DNA from 3 places in the Salinibacterium sp. AL4.1 genome. Region 1 is predicted to be linked to each of the others. Evidence: predicted binding sites of a transcription regulator. Region 1 holds the regulator's gene; each other region holds the start of a gene.
The links. Region 1 encodes HrcA, which represses chaperone genes, less so after heat shock. Its sites were predicted from a motif close to TTNGCACTCGNNNNNNNCGAGTGCNAA; they were not measured.

Region 1 (4,436 bases):
CGAAATGCTGCGCGCCGCAGACCACGGAATGACGCCGTCGACGCCGAGTTCGGTGGCGACCTGAACCGCGAGTTCGTCGCGATCCGCTTTGGCGAGGGCTTGAGCGAGGAAAACGGCCGGTGTTCGCCGCGGCGACTGCTGAACATCCGCTACTTCGATGGTGAGCTCGGTGTGTTCCGCCGTGACGATAGGACCAGAAACGATCAGGCCAGCACCGTTACCAATCGCGATCGTCTCGCCTACCTTCAGGCGCGACACAGTGACAGCGTGGCGTGCTTCAGCATTGCCGAGAGAAACGGAGGCGCCAACACCAACGTCGCCAAGCTCTTCATCGATATAGAGATGTGCCATGAGTGCCTACAGGAAACGGTCGCGAAGCTTCGCGAACAGCCCCTGCTGGAACTCGGCAAAATGCGGCTGCTTGCTCTTGCGCACGGCGGCGAGCTGCTTCATTAGGGTCTGTTCTGCACCACTGAGCTTCGTCGGCGTGACGACCTGGATGCCGAGACGCAGATCACCGCGGCCGTTGCCACGCAGGCTCGTAATTCCGCGATCGCGAACTGTGAGCACTTCGCCGCTCTGCGTACCAGGCTTAATGACCACTTCAATTTCTCCGTCGAGGCCATCGAGCTTCACTGTTGTACCCAAGATTGCGTCGATCATCTCGACCTCCACAGTGGCCAACAGATCATCATCGGCACGGCTAAAGATGTCGTGGTGGCGCACCTTGATCTCGAGGAACAGGTCGCCATTGGGGCCGCCAGCGGGACCGACTTCGCCTTGACCGGGCATCTGCAAACGCAGTCCCGTCTCAACGCCGGCGGGGATGTCGACCGAGAGCGTGCGCTGCGCACGAACACGACCCTGGCCGGCACACGTAGCGCAGGGGTTCACGATGATGTTGCCGTAGCCGCGGCACGTGCCACAGGGGCTCGACGTCATGACGTTGCCGAGGAGGCTTCGCACCTGGCGCTGGATCTGGCCGCTACCCTGACAAATGTCGCAGCGAACCGGCGAGCTGCCGGGGGCAGCACAACTGCCCTCACACGTCTCACAGAGTTCTGCAGTGTTGACCTCGATGTCGCGAGTGACACCGAACATCGTGTCTTTGAGGCTGACCTCGATACGCAGCAGCGCATCCTGGCCCCGCTCGCGGCGTGACCGCGGACCAGCGGTCTGAGCGCCACCCCCACCGCCGAAGAACGTCTCGAAGATGTCGCCAAAGCCGAAGTTGGCGCCTCCACCGAATCCGCCGCTGCCGCCCATGTCGTACTGCTGGCGCTGCTGGGGATCGCTCAGCACGTCATACGCGTGAGTTACCGACTTGAAGCGTTCCGACGCATCCGCGCTGGGGTTGACGTCGGGGTGCAACTCGCGTGCGAGCTTGCGGTACGCCTTCTTGATTTCCTCCGGGGTCGCTTCGCGCGCAACGCCGAGGGCTTCGTAGTGATCTGCCAAAGTTCCGATTGCTCCTTACGAGCTCAGTTGTCTTCCAAAAGTCGCGAGAGGTATCGCGCTACTGCGCGAACCGCCGCCATGTTGTTCGAATAGTCCATGCGCGTCGGGCCAAGCACGCCCAAGCGCGAAACACCGCCGCCGGATGAGGAATACCCGCCCGTGACGACCGATGTCTCTTCTAACCCAAATTCTGCGTTCTCTCGCCCGATGCGAGTAGAAACTGATCCATTTGCTACTTCCATCTCCCCAAAGAGGCGCAACAACGTTACTTGCTCTTCTATTGCCTCAAGTACAGGGAAGATGCTGCCGGTGAAGTCTTGCTCGGTGCGAGCGAGGTTTGCGGTGCCAGCGAGAACGAGCTTGTCGGCACGGTTGGCCAGCACCTGCTCGATCAAACTTGTAGCAATTTGGCCAACAAATGCCTGTCTCTCTGCGGGAAAAATCTGCGCAAAACTTGCGAGCCGATCGGCCGCTTCGGGCAGTGACTGCCCGGTGAGAGCAGAATTCAGCTTGGCGCGAACCTCGCCCAGGAACGCCTCATCCACGGGGTCAGAGACGTCAATGAGGCGCTGCTCGACTCGACCAGAGTCGGTAATGAACACCGTCATAATGCGAGTGGCATGCAAGGGAACAAGTTCCACATGCCGCACGCGAGCGGTCGCCAGCGAGGGATACTGCACGAGCGCCACGCTGTTGGTCAGTTGCGACAGCAAGCGAACCGAGCGCGCAAGTACGTCATCCAAATCGTCGGCCTGACCGAGGAACGACTCGATGGCTTGACGCTGAGCGCTCGTAAGCGGGCGCAGGTCGGCCAACTGGTCGACAAACATGCGGTAGCCCTTGTCGGTCGGAACACGCCCTGATGAGGTGTGGGGCGCCGTGATGAGCTCTTCGTCTTCAAGTAAGACCATGTCGTTGCGAATCGTTGCTGCGGACACCCCGAAGGAATGTCGCTCAACGATCGACTTAGATCCGACAGGCTCGCGCGTAGCAACGTAGTCCTGCACGATGACTCGAAGTACGTCAAGTCCGCGGGCGGAAACCATTCCACCACCCACCTCTCTTGATTGGCACTCAATCCGTTCGACTGCCAATCTTACTCGACACACCACGACACAGCCGTTGCACCGCGCGAGTCATAGCGCTAGCGTGTCTGTGTACTTGAGCGCTACCTTTTTGTGGAAATGCTCAGGTGTGACACCGAGCACTTTGATGAAACCCGGGAAGTTCCCTCGTTCACCTGAAAGGCACGAACACATGACTGACGCAAATCCGCAGCCCGCAGCACCGCAGCCGGCAGCTCAACTGACCGAGGCTGAGGACAAGCAGTGGGCATCATTCGCCCACCTTGGTGGAATCCTGAGCTTCCTGCCCTCGCTGATTATCTGGTTGGTCTTCAAGGAGCGCGGGGCGTTCACCAACACCGAAGCGAAGGAAGCCCTGAACTTCCAGATCACACTAACTATTGCGCACATTGCGCTTGCAATCCTCGGTTCGATCTTGACTGCCGCCACCTTCGGCATCTTTGGCATCATCCAAGGTCTGCTCTGGTTCGCGCTCGTCGCTGTCGCAATCATCTTCTCCATTATCGGCTTCACGAAGGCCAAAGAGGGTAACCACTACCGTTACCCATTCGCCCTGCGCCTCATCAAGTAATTCCCGCTATCGACTAGCTCGATAGCTGCTAGCCCTGAGAGCTTCTGCTCTCAGGGCTACTTTTTTGCCCAACTAGCGCTTTAATGGAGGAATGTCAGATTCCACACCTCCCCCCGCCTCGCCGTACGCGCCGATCCAACCGATGAGTCCGAGCGACGAGAAGCTCTGGGCAACGTTGATCCACATTGGCGGAATCTTCTTCTCGTTCATCCCCGCACTCGTGGGCTACCTCGTGCTGAAAGACCGCGGTCCTTTCGTGCAGGCTCACACCCGCACTGCCTTGAATTTCCAGATCACGATGACCATCGCGATGTTCGTCGGCGGACTCCTTACAATCGCCGGCATTGGGTTTCTCGTCATCCTTGCAGCAGGAATCTTCATCCTCATCTTCAGCATCATTGCTGCCGTCGCCGCTAACAATGGTCAGGCGTACAAGTACCCGTTGACCATCGAATTCATCAAGTAGCTCGAACTTTCGCCGTAGCGCGAATTCTCGCTCTACACGGGGGCGTCTGCTAGCAATCGCCGCACGACGGCATCCGCGAGCAGGCGCCCTTTCAGCGTCAGGATGATCGTTCCTTTGAATGCCGCGGGAGCGTCAACGAGTTCATCGGCGATGAGCCCGGCGACTGCCGTGCGACCTTCAGCATCCAGCGATGCCGTTGTCAAACCTCCGCGAACACGCGCCCGCAGAAGTACATGCTCAAGATATTTACTGGAGTCCGCGAGTGTTTCGCGCCCGGCTCCCGGAGAATGACCAGCCGCAATTCGGTCGGCGTAGGCCGCCGGATGCTTGACGTTCCACCAACGAACGCCGCCAACGTGGCTATGGGCACCCGGGCCAACACCCCACCAGTCGTTGCCTAGCCAATAGCCAAGATTATGACGGCTTGCGTGGCTGATGGCAGGGTCTTCGTCGCGCTTCGCCCAGTTGCTGACCTCGTACCAGTCGTAGCCCGCCGCGGCGAGCTTCTTATCGGCCAGCTCATACATGTCTGCCTGCAGATCGTCGTCTACCGGAGCAACATCGCCGCGCTTAATCTGCGCCGCCAGCTTCGTACCGGTCTCGATAATGAGCGCGTACGCCGAGATATGGTCGGGGTTCTGCGCGATGGCGTGATCGAGCGAGCGCTCCCAATCGGCCAATGACTCCCCCGGCGTGCCGTAGATCAGGTCGACACTGACGTCGAGCTCGACCTCGCGCGCCCACTTCACCACATGCGGAACCTTCTCGGGGTCGTGCGTGCGCTCCAGCGTGGCGAGAACGTGCGGTACCGCCGACTGCATGCCGAAAGACACGCGAGTGAATCCAGCCTCTTTGA
Region 2 (4,436 bases), 270 kb from region 1:
CTGGCTGACCACATCGCGGCCGTGGTCGCGGTCGTTGACGCCCTCACCCACGTGGAGGCTGATGGCAGCGAGAACGGTGACGAAGACGAACGACCGACGCCCCGCATTGCCCTCGTTGCCCACAGCGGCGGTGGCCCCATTGCCCACGCGGTAGCGGATGCCCGGCCCACGTGCTTGGCCAGAATCGTGCACGTCGACACCGTGCCGCTGCCCAACGGCATGCCGATCAACACCGAGTTACCCACCGTGGAGGGCGAGATTCCCCTGCCCGACTGGAGCGTTTTCGATGATGAAGATCTCGTTGACCTCACCGACGAACTGCGCACCTGGTTTCAAGAAATCGCGATCCCCCAGCCAGCGCTGATCGCAACCACCCCGCAAACGCTCTCCACCCCGGCGCGCTTCAGCGTGCCCGCCACCGTGATCTGTTGTGAGTTTCCCGCCGACCAGATGCGAGAGTGGATGAGCGAGGGAACACCCTTCGCGACCGAACTCGTTCAGCTCACCGACCTCGAACTCGTGGACCTACCGACCGGGCACTGGCCGCAGTTCACGAAACCCGCTGAGCTCTCGGACGCCATCATCACGGCTTTGCATCGCACCTAAATTAGGTCTTGTCGTCAGCGACTGCCCGCCCTACACTGAGCAAACGCCAACTATTGAAAGGAGCCTCGCGTGTTTATTTTCACTTTTACGAAGAACCCCACGACCGCCGGCTCCGTCTGGCGCCTCACCGCCTAATCGGTTAGCGTTTTTCGCTCACCGGTTCTGACGGTGGCGGCGCTCACGGAGCACACGGCCCAACTCGATCATCGCGAGACTGCGACGACTGACGAGTCTGCATCCCCTTCGCGGGTGCGTTCGCCTCTCGATGATTGTCCCTTCTTCAGCGACTCGCGATCACTGTGGGAAGCCGTTGGGTCACCACCTGAAACAGCGCAATTTTGCGCGCCTTCCGCATCCAGTTTTCTCACGAATACAGCTCACGAAAGACATCTCATGAACGCAACTCTGGCGGTCCCTAAAGACCGCCGTGACCATCCGCCCAACCCCAGCCCCGTCGCTGAACAACCGCGCCACGCCTCACCGCGTCGCGTCGGAGTCATCGACCGTCTTGCTCTGCACCTCGGCATCGCTCTCATCACGTGGAGCCGCCGGCCGCACCGAGCTCGACTGCTCGCCTCGGCCCAGCTGCGGGCCGAACATCAGCTTCGTCGCGAGCGACTGGCTCAGGCCAGGGCTCGTGCCGAGCAGAATTACCCGCGGTTCATCATCCGCTGAGAACCACGCACGCGACCGTCGCCGGAGCCCTCCGGCGACGGTCGTTTCGTTGTCAGCGAACTTTGAGCACAATGACTTGGCACTCTCGGGGCGAGAGTGCTAATTTTTGATTGTTGAGTCACAGTGACTCAACTTTGAGAAAGGGGTTTCCCATGACACTGTCATTTGATCCTTTTGCCGAACTCGACAGGCTCTCCACAGCTGCCCAGTCCCGCGTCGGCACCCAGCCCATGCCCGTGGATCTCTACCGCCAGGCTGACGAGTACGTTCTCACCGCCGACCTTCCGGGCGTCGATCCCGGCTCCGTTGACGTTGACGTTGACGGTCAGCTCCTCACGATTCGAGCCGAGCGCACCGCTGGCGAGCGCGAAGGAGCCAAATGGCTCTCGCAGGAGCGCCGCTACGGTTCCTACCTTCGCCAGTTCAGCATCGGTGCGGGCATTGACCGCGACAACATCAGTGCCAGTTACGACAACGGCGTGCTGAGCGTCATCATCCCGGTATCGGAGAAGGCAAAACCTCGCAAAATTGAGGTCAGCACCAACTCCGTGAACCAGGCTCGATCGACTGAGAAGGTCGCTGTTACGAGCTAGCCAGCAAGCAGTAGTCGGCGGCGTTGATTGCCGACACAGCAGCGATGGGCGGATGCTTCACGCATCCGCCCATCGTTCGTTAAACCGTGTGCGCGTCTCGCGCTCTAGCGCTCTACAGCGCCCGCAATCGCGGAGCGATGTCGCGCTCGAAGAGTTCAAGGAAGCGACGCTGGTCGCCACCGGGCGCGTGGAACACGAGGTGATTGAGGCCGGCATCCACGTACGGGCGAATCTCGTCAACGATCTTGTCGGGATCGTTGCCCACAATCCAGCGCGACGCGATCTGCTCGATCGGCAGAGCATCGGCGGCGCGTTCCATCTCGATGGGGTCAGTGATGTCGTGCTTCTGCTCCTTCGAGAGAGCAAGTGGCGCCCAGAAACGCGTGTTCTCGAGAGCAACGTCGGCATCGGTGTCGTAAGAGAGCTTGATTTCGATCATCCGGTCAATGTCTTCGAATTTGCGGTCCACCTTGGCCGCACCCTCCTTGACGCCCGGGATGAGCGCGTCGTTGTAGAGTTCCATACCCTTGCCCGAGGTACAGATGAAGCCGTCACCCGCGCGGCCGGCATAGCGCGCCACCATGGGTCCTCCGGCGGCAATATAGATCGGGATGGGCTGGTCGGGGCGGTCATAGATGCTCGCACCGTGAGTGGAGTAATACTCCCCCTCGAACGACACCCGGTCTGAAGTCCAGAGCTCGCGCATGAGGCGAACCGATTCGCGCAAGCGAGCGAAGCGCTCTTTGAACTCGGGCCAGTCTTGCTCTCCGGCACCGCGGAATCCGGTCGCTACTTCGTTGAGGGCCTCGCCTGTTCCGACGCCGAGCATGATGCGCCCCGGGTACAGGCAACCCATCGTGGCGAAGGCCTGAGCGAGCACGGCGGGGTTGTAACGGAAGGTCGGGGTCATCACGCTCGTGCCGATACGGATCGTGCTCGTGCGCTCACCGACCGCTGCCATCCAGCTCAGCGAGAACGGGGCGTGACCGCCCTCGTGACGCCACGGCTGAAAGTGGTCGCTGACCGCAACACTCTCCATACCGTGAGCTTCGGCGGCCACCGCAATCTCTACGAGTTCACGCGGGGCGAATTGTTCGGCTGACGCTTTGTATCCGAGAGTGAGAGTCATAGACCCATTGTGCCGGTGTTAGTCGCGCGGCGCTTGCAAAAACTCAGAAACCACCCGAGGTACATACGGCGCAACATCTCCGCCGAGCGCCGCCACCTGGCGCACGAGCGAGCTGGAGACGTGCGCATGCGCGGGATTCGGCAGCATAAAGATGGTTTCGACGGCCGCGAGATCGCGGTTCACGATCGCCATGGGCGTTTCGTACGCAACATCCACTTGAGAACGGATGCCCTTCACGATGACGCTCGCACCGACCTCGGTGCAGTAGTCGACGAGTAAGCCCATACTCCAGCTGGTGACGCGGATGTTGCCGGCGAACCGAGCATCCGCTATCGCTTGCTCAAGCAGCGAGACGCGCTGGGCAATCGGCAAAAGTGCCGTCTTACCGGGGTTGTGCACGACAAGAACGTGCACTTCGTCAAAGGTTTTTGCTGCCCGCTCAATCACGTCCAGGTGGCCCAGGGTGACAGGGTCAAAGGACCCGGGAACGACAGCGATCCGACTCATGCTTCAACGATAGCCGCTGAGGGCTTGCAACATCGTGGGAGTTCGCTGTGCGGAGAACTTGTTTTGCTGACGTTAGTTTTCGTTGGGCTAGTTCTTACCGAGGAAGGCTTCGGCGCTCTCGTCGAGACGACGCTGCAAGGCCTCGGCGAGCGCCGGATGCTCCGCAAGGGTCGGATCGGCGGCCTGCACCGTTTGTGCTGCCTCGCGTGCTTCCGTGATGAGTTGCCCGTCGTTGGCCACGCGCAGCAGCTTGAGGCTCGAACGCCCGCCCGACTGCACTCCGCCGAGCACATCGCCTTCGCGACGCAGTTCCAAGTCTTTATTCGCGAGTTCGAAGCCATCGAGAGTGGATGCCACAGCCTCAACGCGTTCGCGAGCCAATGACTCCCCCTCGGCTGCTGTCACAAACAGGCACAGGCCGGGGACGCCACCACGGCCGACACGGCCGCGCAGCTGGTGCAATTGGGAAACTCCGAAGCGGTCCGCATCAAGAACGACCATCACTGAAGCGTTGGGCACGTCGACGCCCACCTCGATCACGGTCGTCGCGACGAGCACATCGATATCGCCCGCAGCAAACGAGCGCATGAGTTCGTCTTTCTCGTCGCTCGAAAGCTTGCCGTGCAGCGCCTCGATCCGCTTGCCTGCGAGGACCTCGTTGCTGCGCAGCGAGGCCAGCACCTCAGTGACGTTGGCGATGGGTCGCGGCGGGCCGGCGTCCGGATCATCGGTGGCTTTCGGGGCGGGCTCGCTGCCGGGCTCTTCTGTCTTGGCGTCAATCGCGGGGCACACCACGAAGCCCTGCCGCCCGATAGCCAGTTCCTCAGCCAGCCGTTGCCAGACGCGCGACACCCAGCCGGGCTTCTCTGCCAGCGGCACGACATGACTGCTGATCGGTTGGCGGCCAGCGGGCAACTCGGCGATGG
Region 3 (4,436 bases), 620 kb from region 1:
GCCTCATCGTTGTGATTACCATCATCGGTGCTGCAACGATCGGCGGCGTTAGCTCGTACTAACACGTGAAGTAACAAAAGAGGCTCGCACGGTTGTGCGGGCCTCTTTTGTTTGAGCCGCGCTTGCTAAAGTGTGCGCATGGCTACCAATAACTCAGACGGCTCCATCCCGCCGATTGCTTCACCCGGCGGATCATCCACGTCAGACACTCCGCTCGCAAAGGCGACCCCTTCGGCCAAAAAGCCCGCCGCCAAGAAATCGCCCGCCGCATCTTCGGCGAAGTCAGCGCCTGCCGCGAAGAAGCCTGCTGCGAAGGCTGCTCCTTCCAAGGCTGCAGCAGCGAAGCCGACCACGACAAAGGCTGCGACCACAAAATCCACGACGACGAAGGCTGCCGCCACGAAGGCTGCCGCAGCTAAGACGTCGGCTGCGAAGACGGCTGCCGCGAAGACTGCGGCCGCCAATGAGCCGAGCACAGCGGCTCCCGCCGCCGTTCCCGCGGCGACCGCGGATGCTGCGACGACTCCGGCAGACGCTCCCGCCGCGCCGAGTGCGGCAACGAGCATTCCGCCCGTGCCGCCGGCGCCGTCCGTTACGCCTTCGACTGCGCCCGCTGCCGACAGCACCGCTCCCGAAGCAGCGCCAGCCGCAGCACCTTCCAACCCCTACGCCTCGACCAACGGAACTCCCGTTCCCGGCTACGCGAGCGGCCCCACTCCCGGCCAGGCGGCGTACAGTCCCGTGCCGGCAGGCCCGCCCAAGGGTTTGTCAATCGCTTCGATGGCAACGGGTATTTCGAGCATCGTTCTCACGTTTATGGCGCTCGGCCTCTTGCCCGGTATCGCTGCAGTTGTCTTGGGCCACATGGCGCAGAAGAAGCAGCCCTACGCCCGTCCGTTCTGGCTCACCGGCCTCATCACCGGGTACATTTCCACCGGCCTTGGCTTGCTCACAATCGTTGGCTGGATTGTATTCTTCATCTTCGTGGCCAACGCTAGCTACAACGCGCCGTACTACGGGGGCTACTAAGCAATAGCTGCTGAGGTTTCTGTAAACGTCGTGCGCTGTGCGAGCAGCGCGCGACGTTTGCCGCCCACTCGCGTAAGAATAAGGGTGGCGCTGTTTTCACCCTTGAGTGAGAGAGACGTTCTGAAAGTCGCGGGGTCGATATCGACTCCGCGCTTTTTGATTTCCAAGGTCCCGATTTTGCGGCTGGCCAGTTCCTTTTTGAGCGAGCGCTTGTCGAGGGCGAAATCGGCCACAATCTCAAAGCACGTGGCGAACGGGGTTGCGACTGCGGCATCCGCGCTGAAATAGGCGATCGATGTGTCGAGCATGCGAGCGTTCAGCTGACGTGCCAGATCGCCAATGAGTCGCGCCCGGATGACAGAGCCGTCGGGTTCATAGAGATACTGGCCGAGTTCTCCCGCGGCTTCGTCTTCGCTGTCGGCAGCTGCCGTGAGCTCGGCGGTGCCGTGATCGCCGATTACGAGGGCGGCACGGCGGATGCCGGGGCGGGCTACCGCTCCGAACCAGAGCCCGAGTTCAACGACTTCGCGCCCGACAGATACCCACTGGGCTTCGGCATTGTCGGGGATGAGGTCGCGGTCGATGCCTGGACCGAGTTTGATGCCGGTGGGGTAGCGCTCGGCGAGGCCGAAGGCGAAGTCGAGCGACGGAGTCCAGTCGGCGGGGTTGGTGAGGCGCACGCGGGCGTCGCGGCGAGCGGGGTCGAGGTAGATGCCGTCGATGCCGGCCAGATCGGCAGATTCAGCGTCGCCGTGCACGACTTGGGCGTTGTGCCACGGAGCGAGGTTGAACGCGGCAATCGCGGCGGTTGTCTCGTCGCGTTCGACGGCGGTGACGTTGAGTTCCAGAGCGGCGATGGCGAGCGCATCCGCTCCGATGCCGCAGCCGAGGTCGGCGACCCACTTCACTCCGGCCTTCGAGAAGCGGCCGGCGTGCTGGGCGGCGACCGAGAGTCGAGTTGCCTGTTCGAGCCCGGCCTCGGTGAAGAGCATCCGCTCGGCGAAGGGTCCGAACTTGCCCGCGGCTTTTGCGCGCAGTTTCGATTGACTGAGAACAGCGGCGACGAGGCCGGGGCTGTGGCCGGCCTTGCGCAGCTCGGCGACGGTGCGCACGATCTCGTCGCTCGAATGCCAGGCTGGCAGCGAGTCCAAGAGGCGAAGCCCTTCGGCAGAAAGCAACTCGCGCAATTCGCTCTGATTCATTCTCTAACCGTATCCGCATCCGAATTGGCACTCACGTTGATCGAGTGCCAACCAAGCCGTATAGTTGATCTGGCACTCCTACAGGGAGTGTGCCAGCCCAAGCACTTTAGAAAGAGGTCAAACGTGTCGGTGTCCATTAAGCCGCTCGAGGATCGCATTGTAATCAAGCAGGTTGACGCAGAACAGACCACCGCGTCTGGGCTCGTTATTCCTGACACTGCGAAAGAGAAGCCCCAGGAAGGCGAAGTAGTCGCCGTAGGTCCCGGTCGCATCGATGACAACGGAAACCGCGTGCCGCTCGACATCGCAGTCGGTGACAAGGTCATCTACTCCAAGTACGGCGGAACCGAGGTGAAGTACGGCGGAGAAGACCTTCTCGTACTCTCGGCTCGCGACGTTCTCGCCGTAGTCGTTCGCTAACGCGATACTCATTTCTCGTCCGCCGGTAACGGCAGGACAGTTCGAAAGCCCAGGGCCTCGGCTCTGGGCTTTCGTCGTATCCGGAGGCGTCGGGCGGCACTGCTCGTCAGCATCGCGGATGGCGCTGAGCGTTCGTCGTCAGCCCTAGGATTTAGAAGTGACTTCTCCTTCGCCCGCCACCGACCGCGTCTCGCCGAGCGGTCTCGGCTTTGCTGTCTCCGCGTATGTGCTGTGGGGCGCAATGCCGATCGTGTTCTTCTCCCTCAAGGAGTCGGGCGCGATTGAAATTGTGGCCTGGCGAATCGTACTCTCGCTGGTGTTTTGCGCGATCTTGCTCGTGTTCACTCGCGGTTATCGTCGGGTTCTCGCCATCATCCGTGATCGTAAGACGTTTTGGACGCTCGGCTTGGGCGGCGCCTTCGTCGTTGTCAACTGGCTGATCTATGTGTATGCAAGCCTCAACGGTCACATTGTCGAGGCGTCACTGGGGTACTTCACGAACCCGATCGTCACGGTGCTGCTCGGTGTCGTTATCTTGCGCGAACGCTTGCGTCCGCTGCAGTGGGTGGCGCTCGGCATCAGTGCGCTCGCAGTCCTGGTGCTATCAATTGGTTATGGCAGCTTCCCGTGGATTGCCCTCGGCCTCGCGTTCAGCTTCGGTTTTTACGGTCTCGTCAAGAAGAACGTCGGCCCTAAAGCGGATGCCGTCGGCGGCTTGGCCGTCGAGACGGCATTTCTTGCGCCTATCGCGGTTGTTGTTCTGCTCGTGCTCTCGGCCGATGGGCAACTCGCTGCGGGCACCGCGGGCGCCGGTCACTTGACCTTGACGCTCTTTTTGGGTGCCATTACCGCGATCCCACTGATTTTGTTCGCCGCGGCCGCCCGGCGACTGCCCCTCACCTACATGGGCTTGGCCCAGTACTTGGCGCCGATTCTGCAGTTGATCGTCGCTGTCTTTATCTTCCATGAGGCGATGCCGCCCGAGCGTTGGTTGGGCTTTGCCATCGTGTGGCTGGCGCTGGCGATCCTCACCTTTGATCTCTTCCGTCACTCTTCTCGTACGCGGCTTGGTTCCGCCGCAGAGGCTCCGGGCGCCCCGTAGTATTCCTCTGACGGTGTGTGGTCGCCCGAGACCTGCACGCCAAGAAAGGCGAAGCAATGGCGAGCATTCAGCCGGCGAGACGTGTCATTGTCGCAGCGCTGGTGGTTGCCGCGCTCTCCGCGTGCAGCGCCCCCGTCCCTCCCGCTGCTCCGACCGCCGCCGCCGATGGGGGATCGACCCCGTCGGCAACGCCCACTCCCGCGGTGACGCCCGCGGGCGATGGCATCCTGCGCATCGGCACTATCTTTCCGACATCGGGAACCTTCTCGTTCCTCGCGGCGGCCCAGAAAGCGGGAGTGGCCGCGGCAGTAAAAGAGATTAACGCCGCCGGTGGCGTCAACGATGAGCCTGTCGAAATCGTGGCGGTCGATTCCGGCGAAGCCACAAAGACCACGCTGGAGTCGAACTTTAAGAAACTTGTCGCAGAAGACGTGGATGTCGTTATCGGCCCCTCATCGTCGGCCCTCGTGCAGCGGGCAATTCCTCTCGCGATGGATGCCCAGATTCCCCTGATTTCTCCCGCCGCCACGCTCTCGAGCCTCGACGATGTTTTCGATGACGGCTACTTCTTCCGCACGATTCCCGCCTACGATCAGCAGGGTTATGCACTGGCTGATGCGCTCCTCGGCGGCGAGACGGCGCGGAAGATCGCCTTTGTCTATATCGCGGATGAGCAGGGCACA

Region 2: the regulator HrcA is predicted to act here: its motif matches at 1,358-1,384, upstream of ACWTV3_RS03765 (Hsp20/alpha crystallin family protein).
Region 3: the regulator HrcA is predicted to act here: its motif matches at 2,256-2,282, upstream of groES (co-chaperone GroES).

What each region holds. Positions count from the first base shown of each region.
Region 1 is NZ_JBSOQK010000001.1:488,753-493,188, forward strand. It holds gene ACWTV3_RS02385 (16S rRNA (uracil(1498)-N(3))-methyltransferase) at 1-351, opposite strand, end outside; gene dnaJ (molecular chaperone DnaJ) at 358-1,458, opposite strand; gene hrcA (heat-inducible transcriptional repressor HrcA) at 1,482-2,504, opposite strand; gene ACWTV3_RS02400 (DUF4870 domain-containing protein) at 2,716-3,114, shown strand; gene ACWTV3_RS02405 (DUF4870 domain-containing protein) at 3,206-3,580, shown strand; gene hemW (radical SAM family heme chaperone HemW) at 3,613-4,436, opposite strand, start outside.
Region 2 is NZ_JBSOQK010000001.1:762,995-767,430, forward strand. It holds gene ACWTV3_RS03755 (alpha/beta fold hydrolase) at 1-606, shown strand, start outside; gene ACWTV3_RS03760 (hypothetical protein) at 1,000-1,281, shown strand; gene ACWTV3_RS03765 (Hsp20/alpha crystallin family protein) at 1,434-1,874, shown strand; gene fgd (glucose-6-phosphate dehydrogenase (coenzyme-F420)) at 1,987-3,003, opposite strand; gene coaD (pantetheine-phosphate adenylyltransferase) at 3,022-3,510, opposite strand; gene ACWTV3_RS03780 (ATP-dependent DNA helicase RecG) at 3,598-4,436, opposite strand, start outside.
Region 3 is NZ_JBSOQK010000001.1:1,113,447-1,117,882, reverse strand. It holds gene ACWTV3_RS05480 (DUF4190 domain-containing protein) at 1-62, shown strand, start outside; gene ACWTV3_RS05475 (DUF4190 domain-containing protein) at 139-1,029, shown strand; gene ACWTV3_RS05470 (class I SAM-dependent methyltransferase) at 1,026-2,231, opposite strand; gene groES (co-chaperone GroES) at 2,355-2,651, shown strand; gene rarD (EamA family transporter RarD) at 2,809-3,753, shown strand; gene ACWTV3_RS05455 (ABC transporter substrate-binding protein) at 3,810-4,436, shown strand, end outside.